2 regions of the Paenibacillus sp. BR2-3 genome follow, and region 2 is predicted to be linked to the other one. Evidence: a T-box and tRNA genes for the amino acid it is inferred to sense, from the RefSeq annotation. Region 2 holds a T-box; the other holds one or more tRNA genes.
The links. A T-box is a leader RNA that pairs with one kind of tRNA and senses whether it is charged. The one in region 2 lies ahead of tyrS (tyrosine--tRNA ligase), so its partner is inferred to be a tRNA-Tyr.
Positions count from the first base shown of each region.

Region 1: it encodes a tRNA-Tyr, which carries the amino acid that the T-box ahead of tyrS (tyrosine--tRNA ligase) is inferred to sense. The anticodon was not compared.

Region 1 is NZ_CP126311.1:4,234,270-4,241,081, forward strand. It holds gene PaeBR_RS20370 (ABC transporter permease) at 1-804, shown strand, start outside; gene PaeBR_RS20375 (MetQ/NlpA family ABC transporter substrate-binding protein) at 924-1,751, opposite strand; gene PaeBR_RS20380 (methionine ABC transporter permease) at 1,810-2,472, opposite strand; gene PaeBR_RS20385 (methionine ABC transporter ATP-binding protein) at 2,465-3,226, opposite strand; tRNA gene PaeBR_RS20390 (tRNA-Leu) at 3,517-3,595, opposite strand; tRNA gene PaeBR_RS20395 (tRNA-Cys) at 3,610-3,683, opposite strand; tRNA gene PaeBR_RS20400 (tRNA-Gly) at 3,695-3,769, opposite strand; tRNA gene PaeBR_RS20405 (tRNA-Gln) at 3,776-3,850, opposite strand; tRNA gene PaeBR_RS20410 (tRNA-His) at 3,875-3,950, opposite strand; tRNA gene PaeBR_RS20415 (tRNA-His) at 4,007-4,082, opposite strand; tRNA gene PaeBR_RS20420 (tRNA-Trp) at 4,107-4,180, opposite strand; tRNA gene PaeBR_RS20425 (tRNA-Tyr) at 4,186-4,271, opposite strand; tRNA gene PaeBR_RS20430 (tRNA-Thr) at 4,277-4,352, opposite strand; tRNA gene PaeBR_RS20435 (tRNA-Phe) at 4,375-4,450, opposite strand; tRNA gene PaeBR_RS20440 (tRNA-Asp) at 4,470-4,547, opposite strand; tRNA gene PaeBR_RS20445 (tRNA-Met) at 4,560-4,636, opposite strand; tRNA gene PaeBR_RS20450 (tRNA-Val) at 4,725-4,800, opposite strand; tRNA gene PaeBR_RS20455 (tRNA-Glu) at 4,855-4,929, opposite strand; tRNA gene PaeBR_RS20460 (tRNA-Ser) at 4,948-5,040, opposite strand; tRNA gene PaeBR_RS20465 (tRNA-Asn) at 5,044-5,119, opposite strand; rRNA gene PaeBR_RS20470 (23S ribosomal RNA) at 5,183-6,812, opposite strand, start outside.
Region 2 is NZ_CP126311.1:3,438,555-3,445,366, forward strand. It holds gene rpsD (30S ribosomal protein S4) at 123-722, shown strand; gene tyrS (tyrosine--tRNA ligase) at 852-2,105, opposite strand; T-box leader at 2,206-2,465, opposite strand; gene PaeBR_RS16515 (transglycosylase domain-containing protein) at 2,603-5,542, shown strand; gene acsA (acetate--CoA ligase) at 5,866-6,812, opposite strand, start outside.

The sequences.
Region 1 (6,812 bases), 800 kb from region 2:
AAGCAGAAATTTGATTCTGGAAGTTATGTGATTATCACCGAGTCCTTAGTGGGAGAAGATGCTTACGCAACCTATTATCATCCCGGCGATATCATTACCTATGATGGCTTGGACAAAAGTTATGAAGTGATGGCCGTGTTAAACTCCGATGCCCTTTTTGCAGCAACGATACAATCTTTTTCATCTGATGGCTACAATGCCTTCTTCCCTGCTTCAGAGCTGAACAAAGTGCTGCCGAAGGACAGCAAGCAAGCCATGATCCTCTCGGCCACCCTGCACGCCGATCCGGCCAAGCTGGACGAGGTGGAGCAGGCTGCCAAGGCCATGACCGATTCTACGGATGAGCTTACTCTAAAGTCCAGGGAAGACTACAGACAGGAATTGAGCGGATTTATCACCATTTTTCAAACTATAGGATACGGCCTTAGCTTTGTCATTGCGCTGATCGGAGTGCTCAACTACATTAACACTGTGCTTACCGGGGTCATTGCCCGCAGAAATGAGTTTGCCGTTCTGGAGAGTATCGGAATGACCAGGCAGCAGCTGAAGAAAATGCTTGTGTATGAAGGGCTTTATATTGTGCTCTTTACGGTGGCTGTCTCCTCGACCACAGGTGTGGTGATTACTTATACTATTGCCAGAAGCATCACTGCAAACATGGCCTTTACGGTATTTCGAATGAACTGGCTTCCGTTTGTCCTGGTCGTACCGGTTCTGCTGATTATAGCCTATTCTGTGACCCTGAAGGCTTACCGGATGCTGACCAAATCCACGATTGTCGAAAGACTTAGGGAAATCGAATAGCAGCATGCCCGGTAGATACACTGTCGGGATCACACTGCGCATGTAAAAAAGGCAGGTCCGGCGAATTGGCGCGGTCCTGCCTTTTTTTGTACAGAGTCTTATTTTCTAATCTTAACGGTTTATTTAAAAGCAGGAAGCGCGATATCCGCGTAGTTTTCCTCCAGGAACTTTTTCACTTCAGGACCGCTCATTCGCTCGGCTAGCTTCTTGATGGCTGCGGAGTCTTTGTTATCACTGCGTGCCACGAAAGTAATGGCAAATTCGGAATCCTCGCTTTCCGTAATCAGCGCATCTTTCTTAGGTGTTAGCCCAAGCGGGCTGGCATAAGCCGGAGTCATAGCCACCAGATCAGCATCGTCCAGCATACGGGCCAGCATCAGCAGATCCACTTCCTCGAACTTGAAGTTTCTTGGATTCTCCACTATGTCAGCCTGCGTAGCCTTAATGCCTGCGCCCTCTTTCAGCTTGATCAAACCGGCTGCTTCGAACATGACCAACGAGCGGCCGATGTTCGACGGATCATTCGCCATCACGAGCGTTGCTCCATCCGGCAGATCGGCGATATTCTTAAAGCGTTTGGAATAACCGCCATATATGGCATTGTAAACAGGCTGAACCGCTACCAGTTCGGAGCCCTTGCTGGCATTGAATTGCTCCATATACGGAACATGCTGAAAAAAATTAGCGTCAATTTCCTTATTGGCCAGCGCCTCATTCGGCTGCACGTTGTCAGACAGCACAACAACCTCAAGATCGATACCATCCTCTTTTAGCAACGGCTTAACAATATCCAGAATATCTGTCATCGGCGGAATCAGTGTCGCGACCTTAAGCTTCGTCGGCTTACCGCTATTTTGTGCAGGATCATTTCCGGATGCCTCCTTATTTCCACAACCTGCAACGATTAATACCATCAGTGTAAGAGCAAGTAGCATTAGTCTTTTCATTAGTGCAGCTAACCTCCATTTTATATTACGAATAGTTGTTGTAACTGTTGTAACTCCTTTATCGCTTATCCAGCAGTCTAGACAGAGTACCGCCAGTGAATTGAACGGCCTGAACCAGCACGATCATAACAAGAATAGCATACACCATGACCTCGGTCTCAAACCGCTGATAACCGTAACGGATGGCAAAATCGCCAACCCCGCCCCCGCCCACAACTCCCATCACTGTCGAGAAGGAAATAAAGCTTATGGTAGAGGTTGTTAATCCGAGCACCAGACCCGAACGGGCCTCTACATACAAAAATTTATAGGTAAGTTCCAGCTTCGAAGCTCCCATAGACAGAGCGGCCTCAATAGTACCCTTTGGAACCTCCAGCAAGGACTGCTCAACCAAACGCGAATAATAAGCAATCGCCACAATAGACAAAGGAATCGTCGCCGCCATCGTGCCAATCGCCGTGCCTGCTATAATGCGGGTTACGGGGATCAGTGCAACAACAAGCAGCAGAAAAGGAAAGGAACGGATGATGTTAACGATACTGTTCAAAACCAGTGACACAAGCTTGTTCTCATAGATCTGGCCTTTTCGGCAAAAAAATAGCAGCGTCCCCAAAGGAAGCCCCACCAGCAGCGCAGCGCCAACCGATATTCCCACCATCACAAAGGTTTCGCCGATCGACTCCCACATTTGGGCCTGATATTTAACGACGCTATCAAACATGGGCTTCCCCCGCCTTGCTGAAAATCTGATCCCGATACGAACCGAAGCTCCCCGCAGCAGGACGGAATTCACCCTCATCCCGGGAGAATGAATCAATGATCCGCCCTCTTTCCATCACAGATACATGTCTGCATATGCTTTTGACAACGTCCATCTCATGGGTGATGATCACAACGGTTACGCCGAAGCTTGCATTCACATGCTTCAGCACATCCAGTATCTCAGCAGTAGTCTCGGGATCAAGTGAGGAAGTCGGCTCATCGCAGAGCAGCAGCTTTGGGCTGTTCGCAAGCGCACGGGCGATTGCCACCCTCTGCCGCTGTCCTCCGCTAAGCTGGGCGGGATATTGCTCCACCTTGTCCTCCAAACCGACAAAGCTCAGACATTCCTTCACCCGCTTCATCCGTTCACTTTTCGTCAGACCAGCCAGCTCCAGCGGGATAGAGACATTTCGGCTGACAGTCATGTTATTTACGAGATTAAATTGCTGAAAAATCATTCCGATCTTCTGACGCTCCTTCCGCAGCTGCTTATCCGGCATTTCCGTCAGAAGTTGTCCGTCTACAGTAACCGTACCTTGATCAGGCCGTTCCAGTAAATTGATCATCCGAAGAAGTGTGGACTTCCCGGCGCCGCTTGCACCGATGATGCCATGAATGTTCCCTGCCCCGACTTCAAGCGATACAGTGTCAACCGCCTGATACATGCCGTCCTTCATCTTGTAGCTTTTGCTTACCTGACTAAGAGATAGGATAGCGCAACCCCCTTTCGTGCGTATATAATGAGGCTCCTCACCTACGTACATATTGTACTATAATTATTCAAAAACTGTTTCATTAAAATTATCCTTAAATAATAAGGCATTTACTCGTCTGTGTCATTATTTTTTTCGAAATGATATATCCAAATCATGTAAGGTAACCTTGACGGAGCTTCAGGCTGACCTGTAACCTGTTCTGTCCCTCATAGCTTCCTCTCAGTTCATACAGATGTAAAAAAAGAGTACCTGAAATCAAATGATTTCAGGTACTCTTTGCTTCATTATACCGGCGAGAGGACTCGAACCTCCACGGTTTCCCACTCGATTTTGAGTCGAGCGCGTCTGCCATTCCGCCACGCCGGCATAATATAAATAAATGGAGGCGCCACCCAGATTTGAACTGGGGATAAAGCTTTTGCAGAGCTTTGCCTTACCACTTGGCTATGGCGCCATAAGTAAAAATGGAGCGGACGACGGGAATCGAACCCGCGACCCTCGCCTTGGCAAGGCGATGCTCTACCGCTGAGCCACGTCCGCATTGTATGGCTGGGGATATAGGATTTGAACCTATGCATGACGGAGTCAAAGTCCGTTGCCTTACCGCTTGGCTAATCCCCAACAACATGCAAATAAAAAGTTAAATGGGGCGACCGATGGGTCTCGAACCCACGAATGCCGGAACCACAATCCGGTGCGTTAACCCCTTCGCCACGGTCGCCATATTACAAATAATTAAAACTTCTAACAAATGAAACAAAAGATCTTTAAAGAAAATGGGGCGACCGATGGGTCTCGAACCCACGAATGCCGGAACCACAATCCGGTGCGTTAACCCCTTCGCCACGGTCGCCATATTAACCTTTAAAAACCACATTGGCAGGGGCAGCAGGAATTGAACCCACACTAACGGTTTTGGAGACCGCTGTTCTACCTTTAAACTATGCCCCTAAAACTGGTGGAGGATGATGGATTCGAACCACCGAACACTTACGTGAGCAGATTTACAGTCTGATGCGTTTGGCCACTTCGCTAATCCTCCAAGGATGGTGCCGGCGAGAGGACTTGAACCCCCAACCTACTGATTACAAGTCAGTTGCTCTACCAGTTGAGCTACACCGGCGTATTCTTTTGTGTAAGGCTTATGGTGGCTCGGGACGGAATCGAACCGCCGACACGAGGATTTTCAGTCCTCTGCTCTACCGACTGAGCTACCGAGCCATACGAATAAAGTGATAAATGGCGGAACCGACGGGATTCGAACCCGCGATCTCCTGCGTGACAGGCAGGCATGTTAGGCCAACTACACCACGGTTCCAAAAAATTTAATTGGTTGCGGGGGCAGGATTTGAACCTGCGGCCTTCGGGTTATGAGCCCGACGAGCTACCGGGCTGCTCCACCCCGCGTCAGTAAAAGTATATTATCCCTGTGGGGCCCCCGAAAAGTATACGGAACCCGCTGCGAAGCATTTGCTTCACTTTTTGGGGATTTTTATGGTGGAGGCTGAGGGGTTCGAACCCCCGACCCTCTGCTTGTAAGGCAGATGCTCTCCCAGCTGAGCTAAGCCTCCATAAACGAACAATGGTAATTGTACCAAATCTCACTAGATAAAATCAAGAGAAAATGGTGACCCGTATGGGATTCGAACCCATGTTACCTCCGTGAAAGGGAGGTGTCTTAACCCCTTGACCAACGGGCCAAACTACTAGAAAATTTGTGGCGGAGAGAGAGGGATTCGAACCCTCGAGACGCTTGTGGCGCCTACACGATTTCCAATCGTGCTCCTTCGGCCAAACTCGGACACCTCTCCAAATGGCTCCCCGAACAGGACTCGAACCTGTGACAACTCGATTAACAGTCGAGTGCTCTACCAACTGAGCTATCAGGGAATATACATTCCAGGCTTGAGTCGCCTGAAAACTGAATCCGAAACGAATTTGCGCGATTAGATATTGGATAAGCCCTCGACCGATTAGTATTGGTCAGCTCCATGCATTGCTGCACTTCCACCTCCAACCTATCTACCTCGTCGTCTTCAAGGGGTCTTACGTGTTGGGAAATCTCATCTTGAGGGGGGCTTCACGCTTAGATGCTTTCAGCGCTTATCCCGTCCGTACGTAGCTACTCAGCCATGCTCCTGGCGGAACAACTGATGCACCAGCGGTACGTCCATCCCGGTCCTCTCGTACTAAGGACAGCTCCTCTCAAATTTCCTGCGCCCACGACAGATAGGGACCGAACTGTCTCACGACGTTCTGAACCCAGCTCGCGTACCGCTTTAATGGGCGAACAGCCCAACCCTTGGGACCTACTTCAGCCCCAGGATGCGATGAGCCGACATCGAGGTGCCAAACCTCCCCGTCGATGTGGACTCTTGGGGGAGATAAGCCTGTTATCCCCAGGGTAGCTTTTATCCGTTGAGCGATGGCCCTTCCATGCGGTACCACCGGATCACTAAGTCCGACTTTCGTCCCTGCTCGACTTGTTGGTCTCGCAGTCAAGCTCCCTTATGCCTTTGCACTCTTCGAATGATTTCCAACCATTCTGAGGGAACCTTGGAACGCCTCCGTTACTCTTTAGGAGGCGACCGCCCCAGTCAAACTGCCCGCCTGACACGGTCCCCGTACCCGATTAGGGTACCAGGTTAGAACCTAGATACGATCAGGGTGGTATCCCAACGTCGCCTCTGCAGAAGCTTGCGCTCCTGCTTCCCTGGCTCCCACCTATCCTGTACAGATCGTACCCAAATTCAATATCAAGCTGCAGTAAAGCTCCATGGGGTCTTTCCGTCTTGTCGCGGGTAACCTGCATCTTCACAGGTATTAAAATTTCACCGGATCTCTCGTTGAGACAGCGCCCAAGTCGTTACGCCATTCGTGCGGGTCAGAATTTACCTGACAAGGAATTTCGCTACCTTAGGACCGTTATAGTTACGGCCGCCGTTTACTGGGGCTTCGGTTCACAGCTTCGGGTTTAACCCCTAACCGCTCCCCTTAACCTTCCAGCACCGGGCAGGCGTCAGCCCGTATACTTCGCCTTGCGGCTTCGCACAGACCTGTGTTTTTGCTAAACAGTCGCTTGGGCCTTTTCACTGCGGCCCCCTCGTGCTATTCACACTACCGGGGCACCCCTTCTCCCGAAGTTACGGGGTCATTTTGCCGAGTTCCTTAACGAGAGTTCTTCCGCGCGCCTTAGAATTCTCTTCTCGCCTACCTGTGTCGGTTTGCGGTACGGGCACCTTCTCCTGGCTAGAGGCTTTTCTTGGCAGTGTGAGATCATGACCTTCGCTACTTTAATTTTCGCTCCCCATCACAGCCTGGCCTTAACGATGTGCGGATTTGCCTACACATCAGCCTCACTGCTTAGACGGACATCCATCAGTCCGCGTCACTACCCTCCTGCGTCACCCCATCGCTCATAGCGGATTACGGTGGTACAGTAATTTCAAACTGTTGTCCTTCGACTACGCCTTTCGGCCTCGCCTTAGGTCCCGACTTACCCTGAGCGGACGAGCCTTCCTCAGGAAACCTTGGGCTTTCGGCGGATCAGATTCTCACTGATCTTTTCGTTACTCATACCGGC
Region 2 (6,812 bases):
CGTTACTAATAGGGCAGCGGCTGAACTTCCCTATAGTGTGGATCTATAAACTTCCACGGATACGGCACGCGGCACAAATAGGCCCCACCTGAAATTTCAAATAAAAAGGAGTCTACTATAACATGGCACGTTACACAGGACCTAAATTTAAACTCAGCCGCCGTCTGGGCATTTCCCTTAGCGGTACAGGTAAAGATTTGAAACGCCCTTTCCCACCGGGACAACATGGCGCTAACCAACGCAGAAAAGTAAGTAACTACGGAATGCAGCTTTTGGAAAAACAAAAACTGCGTCACATGTACGGTTTGGGAGAGAAACAATTTAAAACTCTCTTCACTAAAGCTCAAAAGCTTCAAGGTATCGCGGGCGAAAACTTCATGTTCTTGCTTGAGAGCCGCCTGGACAACCTCGTATACCGTCTTGGATTTGCTAACTCCCGCGCTGGAGCGCGTCAGTTGGTATCCCATGGTCACGTAACTGTTAACGGCAAAAAAGTCGACATCGCATCTTACCGTGTAAGCACTGGCGATGTAATCGGTCTTCGTGAAAGAAGCCGCGCAATGTCTTCCATCAAGGAAGCTCTGGCTAACCGTTCACACCTTCCGGCTTACCTGGATTATGCTGAAGGCTCCTTCGAAGGCAAATACATCCGTTTGCCAGAACGTTCCGAGCTGTCCCAAGATATCGATGAGAAACAAATCGTCGAGTTCTACAACCGTTAATACTTTCTGTATAGCGGTTATTATGAAAGCCTCCGGATTTATCCGGAGGCTTTTTTATTATTTCATAAAAAAAAGGAGCACCGAATGGCGCCCCTCCTCCAAGATTCAATTATTATCCGATACAACTACTTATGCCAAGGTAAGCTTAGCGAACTTGCGCTTGCCAACCTGCAGTATATCTCCCTCTTGCGGGGTGATTTCAGCATTAGGGTCCTCTTGCTTCACTTCGTTCAGCTTCACGGAACCCTGTTGAATACTCCGCTTCGCTTCTCCATTAGAGCCTGCAAAGTTAACCAGTGTAAGCAGCTTTACCAGCTTGATTGTTCCGTTTTCCAGCTCATCGGCAGGAATCGCGAAGGTTTCAATATCGTCAGGTAATGCACGCTGCTGGAACACCGTTACGAAATGCTGCTGGGCAGCATCCGCAGCCTCCACATTGTGGTACATGCGTACAAAAGTATGGGCCAGCCGCATTTTGGCATCTCTCGGATGAACGGTCCCCTCCTGCAACCCTGTCTTCAACTCTGTAAGCTGGTCATTGCTGATATCAGTTGCCAGCTCGTAGTATTTCAGCATCAGCTCATCCGGAACGGACATGGCTTTGCCGTATATTTCATTCGGCTCTTCATCGATTCCGATGTAGTTGCCAAGACTTTTACTCATCTTCTGCACTCCGTCCAGCCCTTCGAGCAGCGGAGTCATGATCGCAGCCTGGGTATCCACACCATATTCCTTTTGGAGTGTCCGTCCCATAAGCAGATTGAATTTCTGATCCGTACCGCCGAGCTCCACGTCACTTTTCAAGGCAACGGAATCCATACCCTGCATAAGCGGGTAGAAAAATTCGTGGATGCTAATGGGCAGACCGCCTTGGAAACGCTTTGTAAAGTCGTCACGTTCCATCATTCTCGCTACCGTAACTTTAGCAGACAAAGTCACTACATCGGCAAACGACATCGGGCTAAGCCATTCGGAATTGTAGTATACCTTGGTTTTCTCCGGGTCTAATATCTTGTAGATCTGCTTCTTGTAGGTTTCGGCATTACGCTGCACGTCTTCCTCCGTCAATTGCTTGCGTGTTTCCGATTTGCCGGTTGGATCACCGATGCGTCCGGTAAAATCACCGATAATAAGCTGCACCTGATACCCCAGTTCCTGAAATTGACGCAGCTTATGCATGACAACGGTATGCCCGACATGAATATCCGGCGCGGACGGATCGAGTCCCAGCTTCACATTCAGTGGCACTCCCGTAACCACGGATTTCATGACCTTGCGCTTCAATTCTTCCTCAGGCACGATTTCCACAACACCGCGTGAAATCACTTCCAGCTGACGTTCCGTCTCCTGCTGCTGGGCTGCTGATAGTTCTTCCCATTTCATTCTTTTGTTCCTCCTTGAATTTCTCTTATACTGTGAAACAAATCATGTTAAATAAACGTCCTTCTAGTGAAGCCGAACACAAAAAAGCCCCTTTATCATCCCAAGGGACGAGAAAGAGACTCGCGGTACCACCCTAATTAAAGCCCTTGTATACACCGATAGCGCAGCAGAAGGCTTTCACTTCATTACCATAACGGGATTGCACCCGGTGCCGGACTACTGAACCGGAGCTTTGCTCCTGCCGTTCCTCCGGACAGCTCCAGACTGTAATTCAAAGGGGCCTGTTATCGGTTCACACCACCCACCGACTCTCTGCAAACGTAAAGCTTACCTTCTACTGATGTCTTTCCGCGCCTTTTTGATATCCGATTGCTTTCATTTATATCACATGACCTTTTTAAAAGTCAAACGGGAAAGAAACGGGATGACGCTAGAAGCGCATTCAAAAGCGCCAAATTGTGCTATAATAGTTCCGTTATAAAGGAGGATTATCGTCGATGGTTGAAGAGAACATGAAGAAGACCGAAAAGAAACGTCCCCCAGGGAGAAGATCCTGGCTGCGCAGGCTCGGTTCTGTGGCCAAATGGATGTTTATCCTGGGCATAATGGGCATATTGTTTGCCGGCGGTGCCGTCACAGGCTATATTACTTCGATTGTAAAAGATGACCCTGTCCGTTCCGAGCAATTAATTCAGCAGCAAATTAGCCAAAACGCGATTACCGGGTTTGCTTATTTCCGCGACGGCTCACCCATAGGCCAACTCCGTACGGAGGAGGACCGCAGGCTCATTGATTACAACAATATTCCCCAGATTATTATTGATGCCGTCCTCGCTATAGAGGACAAGAACTTCTACGAGCATAGTGGCGTTGATTTGAACGGAACCTTACGTGCTGTTAAGCAAAAGCTGCTTAATGAATCCGTTCAAACCGGGGGAAGTACACTTACGCAGCAGCTTGCAAGACGGGTATTCCTTAATCTGGACCGGACGGAAGACCGGAAAGTTAAGGAAATATTACTTTCATTGCGGCTGGAACGCTTTTTAGCCAAACCGGAGATTTTAACAGCCTATTTAAATAAGGTTCCTTTCGGTAACGGCTCGAACGGCTATAATGTGTTTGGGATCAAAGCCGCATCCAAGGGTATATTCGGTCTAGAGGATCTGGACAAGCTGAATATCGCCCAAGCGGCATATTTGGCGGGTCTCCCGCAGCTTCCTTCCGCTTATTCCGCGTTCAACGGACTGGGAGAATTCAACGAGACGGCATTCAAAAGGGCACTGGAACGCCAGCATCTGGTCCTGCGCCGAATGCTGGAGGAGAACAAGATTACTTCCTCACAGTACGATGAGGCCCTCGCCTTTGATATTAAGGGCTCCCTAGCGGCTCAAAGCAAGAAGGCTTACGCGACATATCCATACCTGATGCTGGAGATGGAACGTAAAGCCGCAGAGATCATGCTGTCTGTAAACGAAGACAAGGCAGATGCGGCGGACGCCGGAGAGGAAACCGGAGAAGATACTTTGCTGCTTGAGGAAGCACGGCAGCAGCTTATGACCGGAGGCTACCGGATATACACCACGATTGATAAAAAAGTATACAGTGCGATGCACAGCATATCCGATAACAGCGACAACTTTACCAAGGACAGCAAGTCCAAAGGCAAGGAACAAACAGCAGGAATAATGATCGACAACAAGACTGGTGCTATTCTGGGCATGATCGAGGGCCGCGATTTCAACATCGAACAGATGAACTATGCGACACAAATGGTTCGTCAGCCAGGCTCTACCATGAAACCTATTGCCGCCTATCTTCCTGCTTTGGATGCCGGATTAATTCAGCCAGCGGGAATATTGGATGATGCTCCGATTATTTTGAAGGATGGCACCAAAGGCTTCCACATTCCCAAGAATGCCAATAACCGCTATCAGGGCCTTGTTACAGCCCGGTACGCATTGAACAAATCGCTCAACTTGCCTGCTCTGAAGCTGTTTAACGAAAAGGTAGGCATCGAGAATTCATGGGCTTTTGCCAAAAAGCTGGGAATTACCACGATCCAGGATGAAGATTATAGCGCCCAAACCGGGGTTCTGGGTGGACTCCGCTATGGTGTATCGGTCGAAGAACTGACTAATGCCTATTCTTCCATCGGTAACAAAGGGGCATTTAATGATGCCTATATGATTGAAAAGATCGTAGATTCACAAGGGAAAATTGTCTATCAGCACAAAGTCAACCCGGAGCAGGTATATTCCGAGCAAACCGCTTATCTAATGACGGATATGCTGCGAACCGTTATTACTGAAGGTACTGCCAGTACCGTAAAGAGCAATTACAAGCATTTCGGCGAGATTCCCATCGTCGGAAAAACAGGCTCTACTCAAAACTATGCTGATGTTTGGTTTATGGGCTTCACACCGGACGTTACGCTAGGGATGTGGGTAGGTTACAAAGAGCCCGTAAATACGCTTGCAGGCGATACTCAGAAACGGCAGGCACAATCCTTATGGACCAAGGTCATGAATGCCGTTATTGATAAAAAACCGGAGCTGTTCGTGACACCGAAATTCACCCGGCCCGAAGGAATCGTCAAAAAAACAGTTTCTGCCTACAGCGGAAAGCTGCCGTCTGAACTGACCGATAAATTTACTACGGATTTATTCAACGTTAAATATGTTCCTAAAGATAGCGATAGCGGAATTACGAAAGCAAAGTATATTACGTTCAACGCTGTAAATTACATTCCTCAGGAAGGTACTCCCGATGATTTCCTGAAGGAAAAAATTGTAGTCACACGCGAAAAACCAATTCAAGATTTGGTTAAGGAGCTCCTGGCGGCCTTCCCGGGGATGAAGGACCCCGAACCGCTGGCTTATTATATGCCGGAGGATGCGAAATCGGATGTTCCAACCGAAGTGGATCCGCGTGTGGACGACGGACTTGCTCCAACTGCGCCGGGAAATGTTACAGTATCCTACAGTACTGGCAAAGCGGTTATTTCTTTTTCGCCAAGCGGCTCAGCTGATGTAGTTGGCTATCGGCTGTACCGTTCGCTGAACGGAGGTTCGTTCCAGAAGCAGCTGGTACTAATGGCTGGTGATGCTACTGTCTTCCCTTCAGGTACACCTGCCGGCGCCAATGCAACCTTCTATGTCGCAGCCGTGGATGTGGCCGGACATGAGACCGCCTCAGGCAGCATTGCCGGTGGTGCCGGGGCAACACCGTCCCCTTCACCAGCGGCAACGGATCCTTCACCAACGATACCTGATGCAGAAACGACGCCTGGTACAGAGGTCATCCCTGGAGGAAGTATAGACGATCCGGGTATGATCATTGTAGATCCGACCGGCGGTGAAGCGACTCCGGCACCAAGCGGAAGCAATGCCGGAAACGGCAGCAGTACAGGTACAGATAATAGTGCCAATACCCCATAGGAAGCTATATAAACCGAACTAAAGAATTAAATTATGAAAAGGGGAGAGTAAAGGAGGGGAAGTTTGGAACTGTAGGAGCGATAGCGACCGCCTTTGTCCCCGGATGTTCACCGCAGCAAGCGGTTTAATCCAAAACATCTGGGGATGGGCAGCGGCCGGAAGTCCAAACATTCCCCATAGTTACGGGTAAACACCCCATAGCATAGGTCAAAATCTTTATTTCAACTTTTATAATAGCTTTACTTCTGAGTCAGACAGCTTTTAAAGACCGTTCCCTAATTTCTGCAGGGAACGGTCTTTTCTGTGTTTCGCAGTAATCCGCTCTAGTCTTCAATCGTCGATAAATCCCCGGCTGGAAGATGAAGCTCCCATGCTTTCAGTACACGGCGCATAATTTTCCCGGACCGGGTCTTCGGGAGTTTATCCTTGAATTCAATCTCACGCGGCGCTGCGTGGGCAGACAGTCCGGCTTTGACGAAGGCGGCAATCTCCTCTTTCAATTCAGCAGTAGGCAGATAGCCTTCACGCAAAGAAATGAACGCTTTGATCACTTCGCCGCGGGTAACATCCGGCTTGCCGATGACACCGGCCTCAGCCACGGCTGGATGCTCCACAAGCTTGCTCTCCACCTCAAAGGGTCCGATGCGCTCGCCGGATGTATTAATAACGTCGTCAATCCGGCCCTGAAACCAGAAATACCCTTCCTCATCCATGTAGGCGGAATCACCGGAAATGTACCAGCCGGGAATACGGAAATACTCCGCATACTTGGCCGGATTATTCCAGATCTTGCTCATCATTGACGGCCAAGCCGTTCGAATTGCCAGATTTCCCATAGTATAAGGCGGAACCTTATTTCCGTGGTCATCCAATATCGCCGCTTCAATTCCGGGCAGCGGACGGCCCATGGAACCGGGTTTAATATCCATACCGGGATAATTGCAGATTAGCTGTGCGCCGGTTTCCGTCATCCACCAGGTATCGTGAATTCGCTGATGGTACACCTTTTCCCCCCACCTTACCACTTCAGGGTTAAGCGGCTCTCCTACGGACATCACATGCCTCAGGCTGCTTAAATGGACATCCTGAAGGCTGCTCTCCCCCGCTCCCATCAGCATCCGAAATGCTGTCGGCGCACTGTACCAGACCGTTACACCATAACGGTCAATCGTCTTATACCAGTCCTGCGGACTGAACCGTCCGCCCCGTACAACATTCGTGACTCCGTTCAGCCATGGGGCAAAAATCCCATATGAAGTGCCCGTGACCC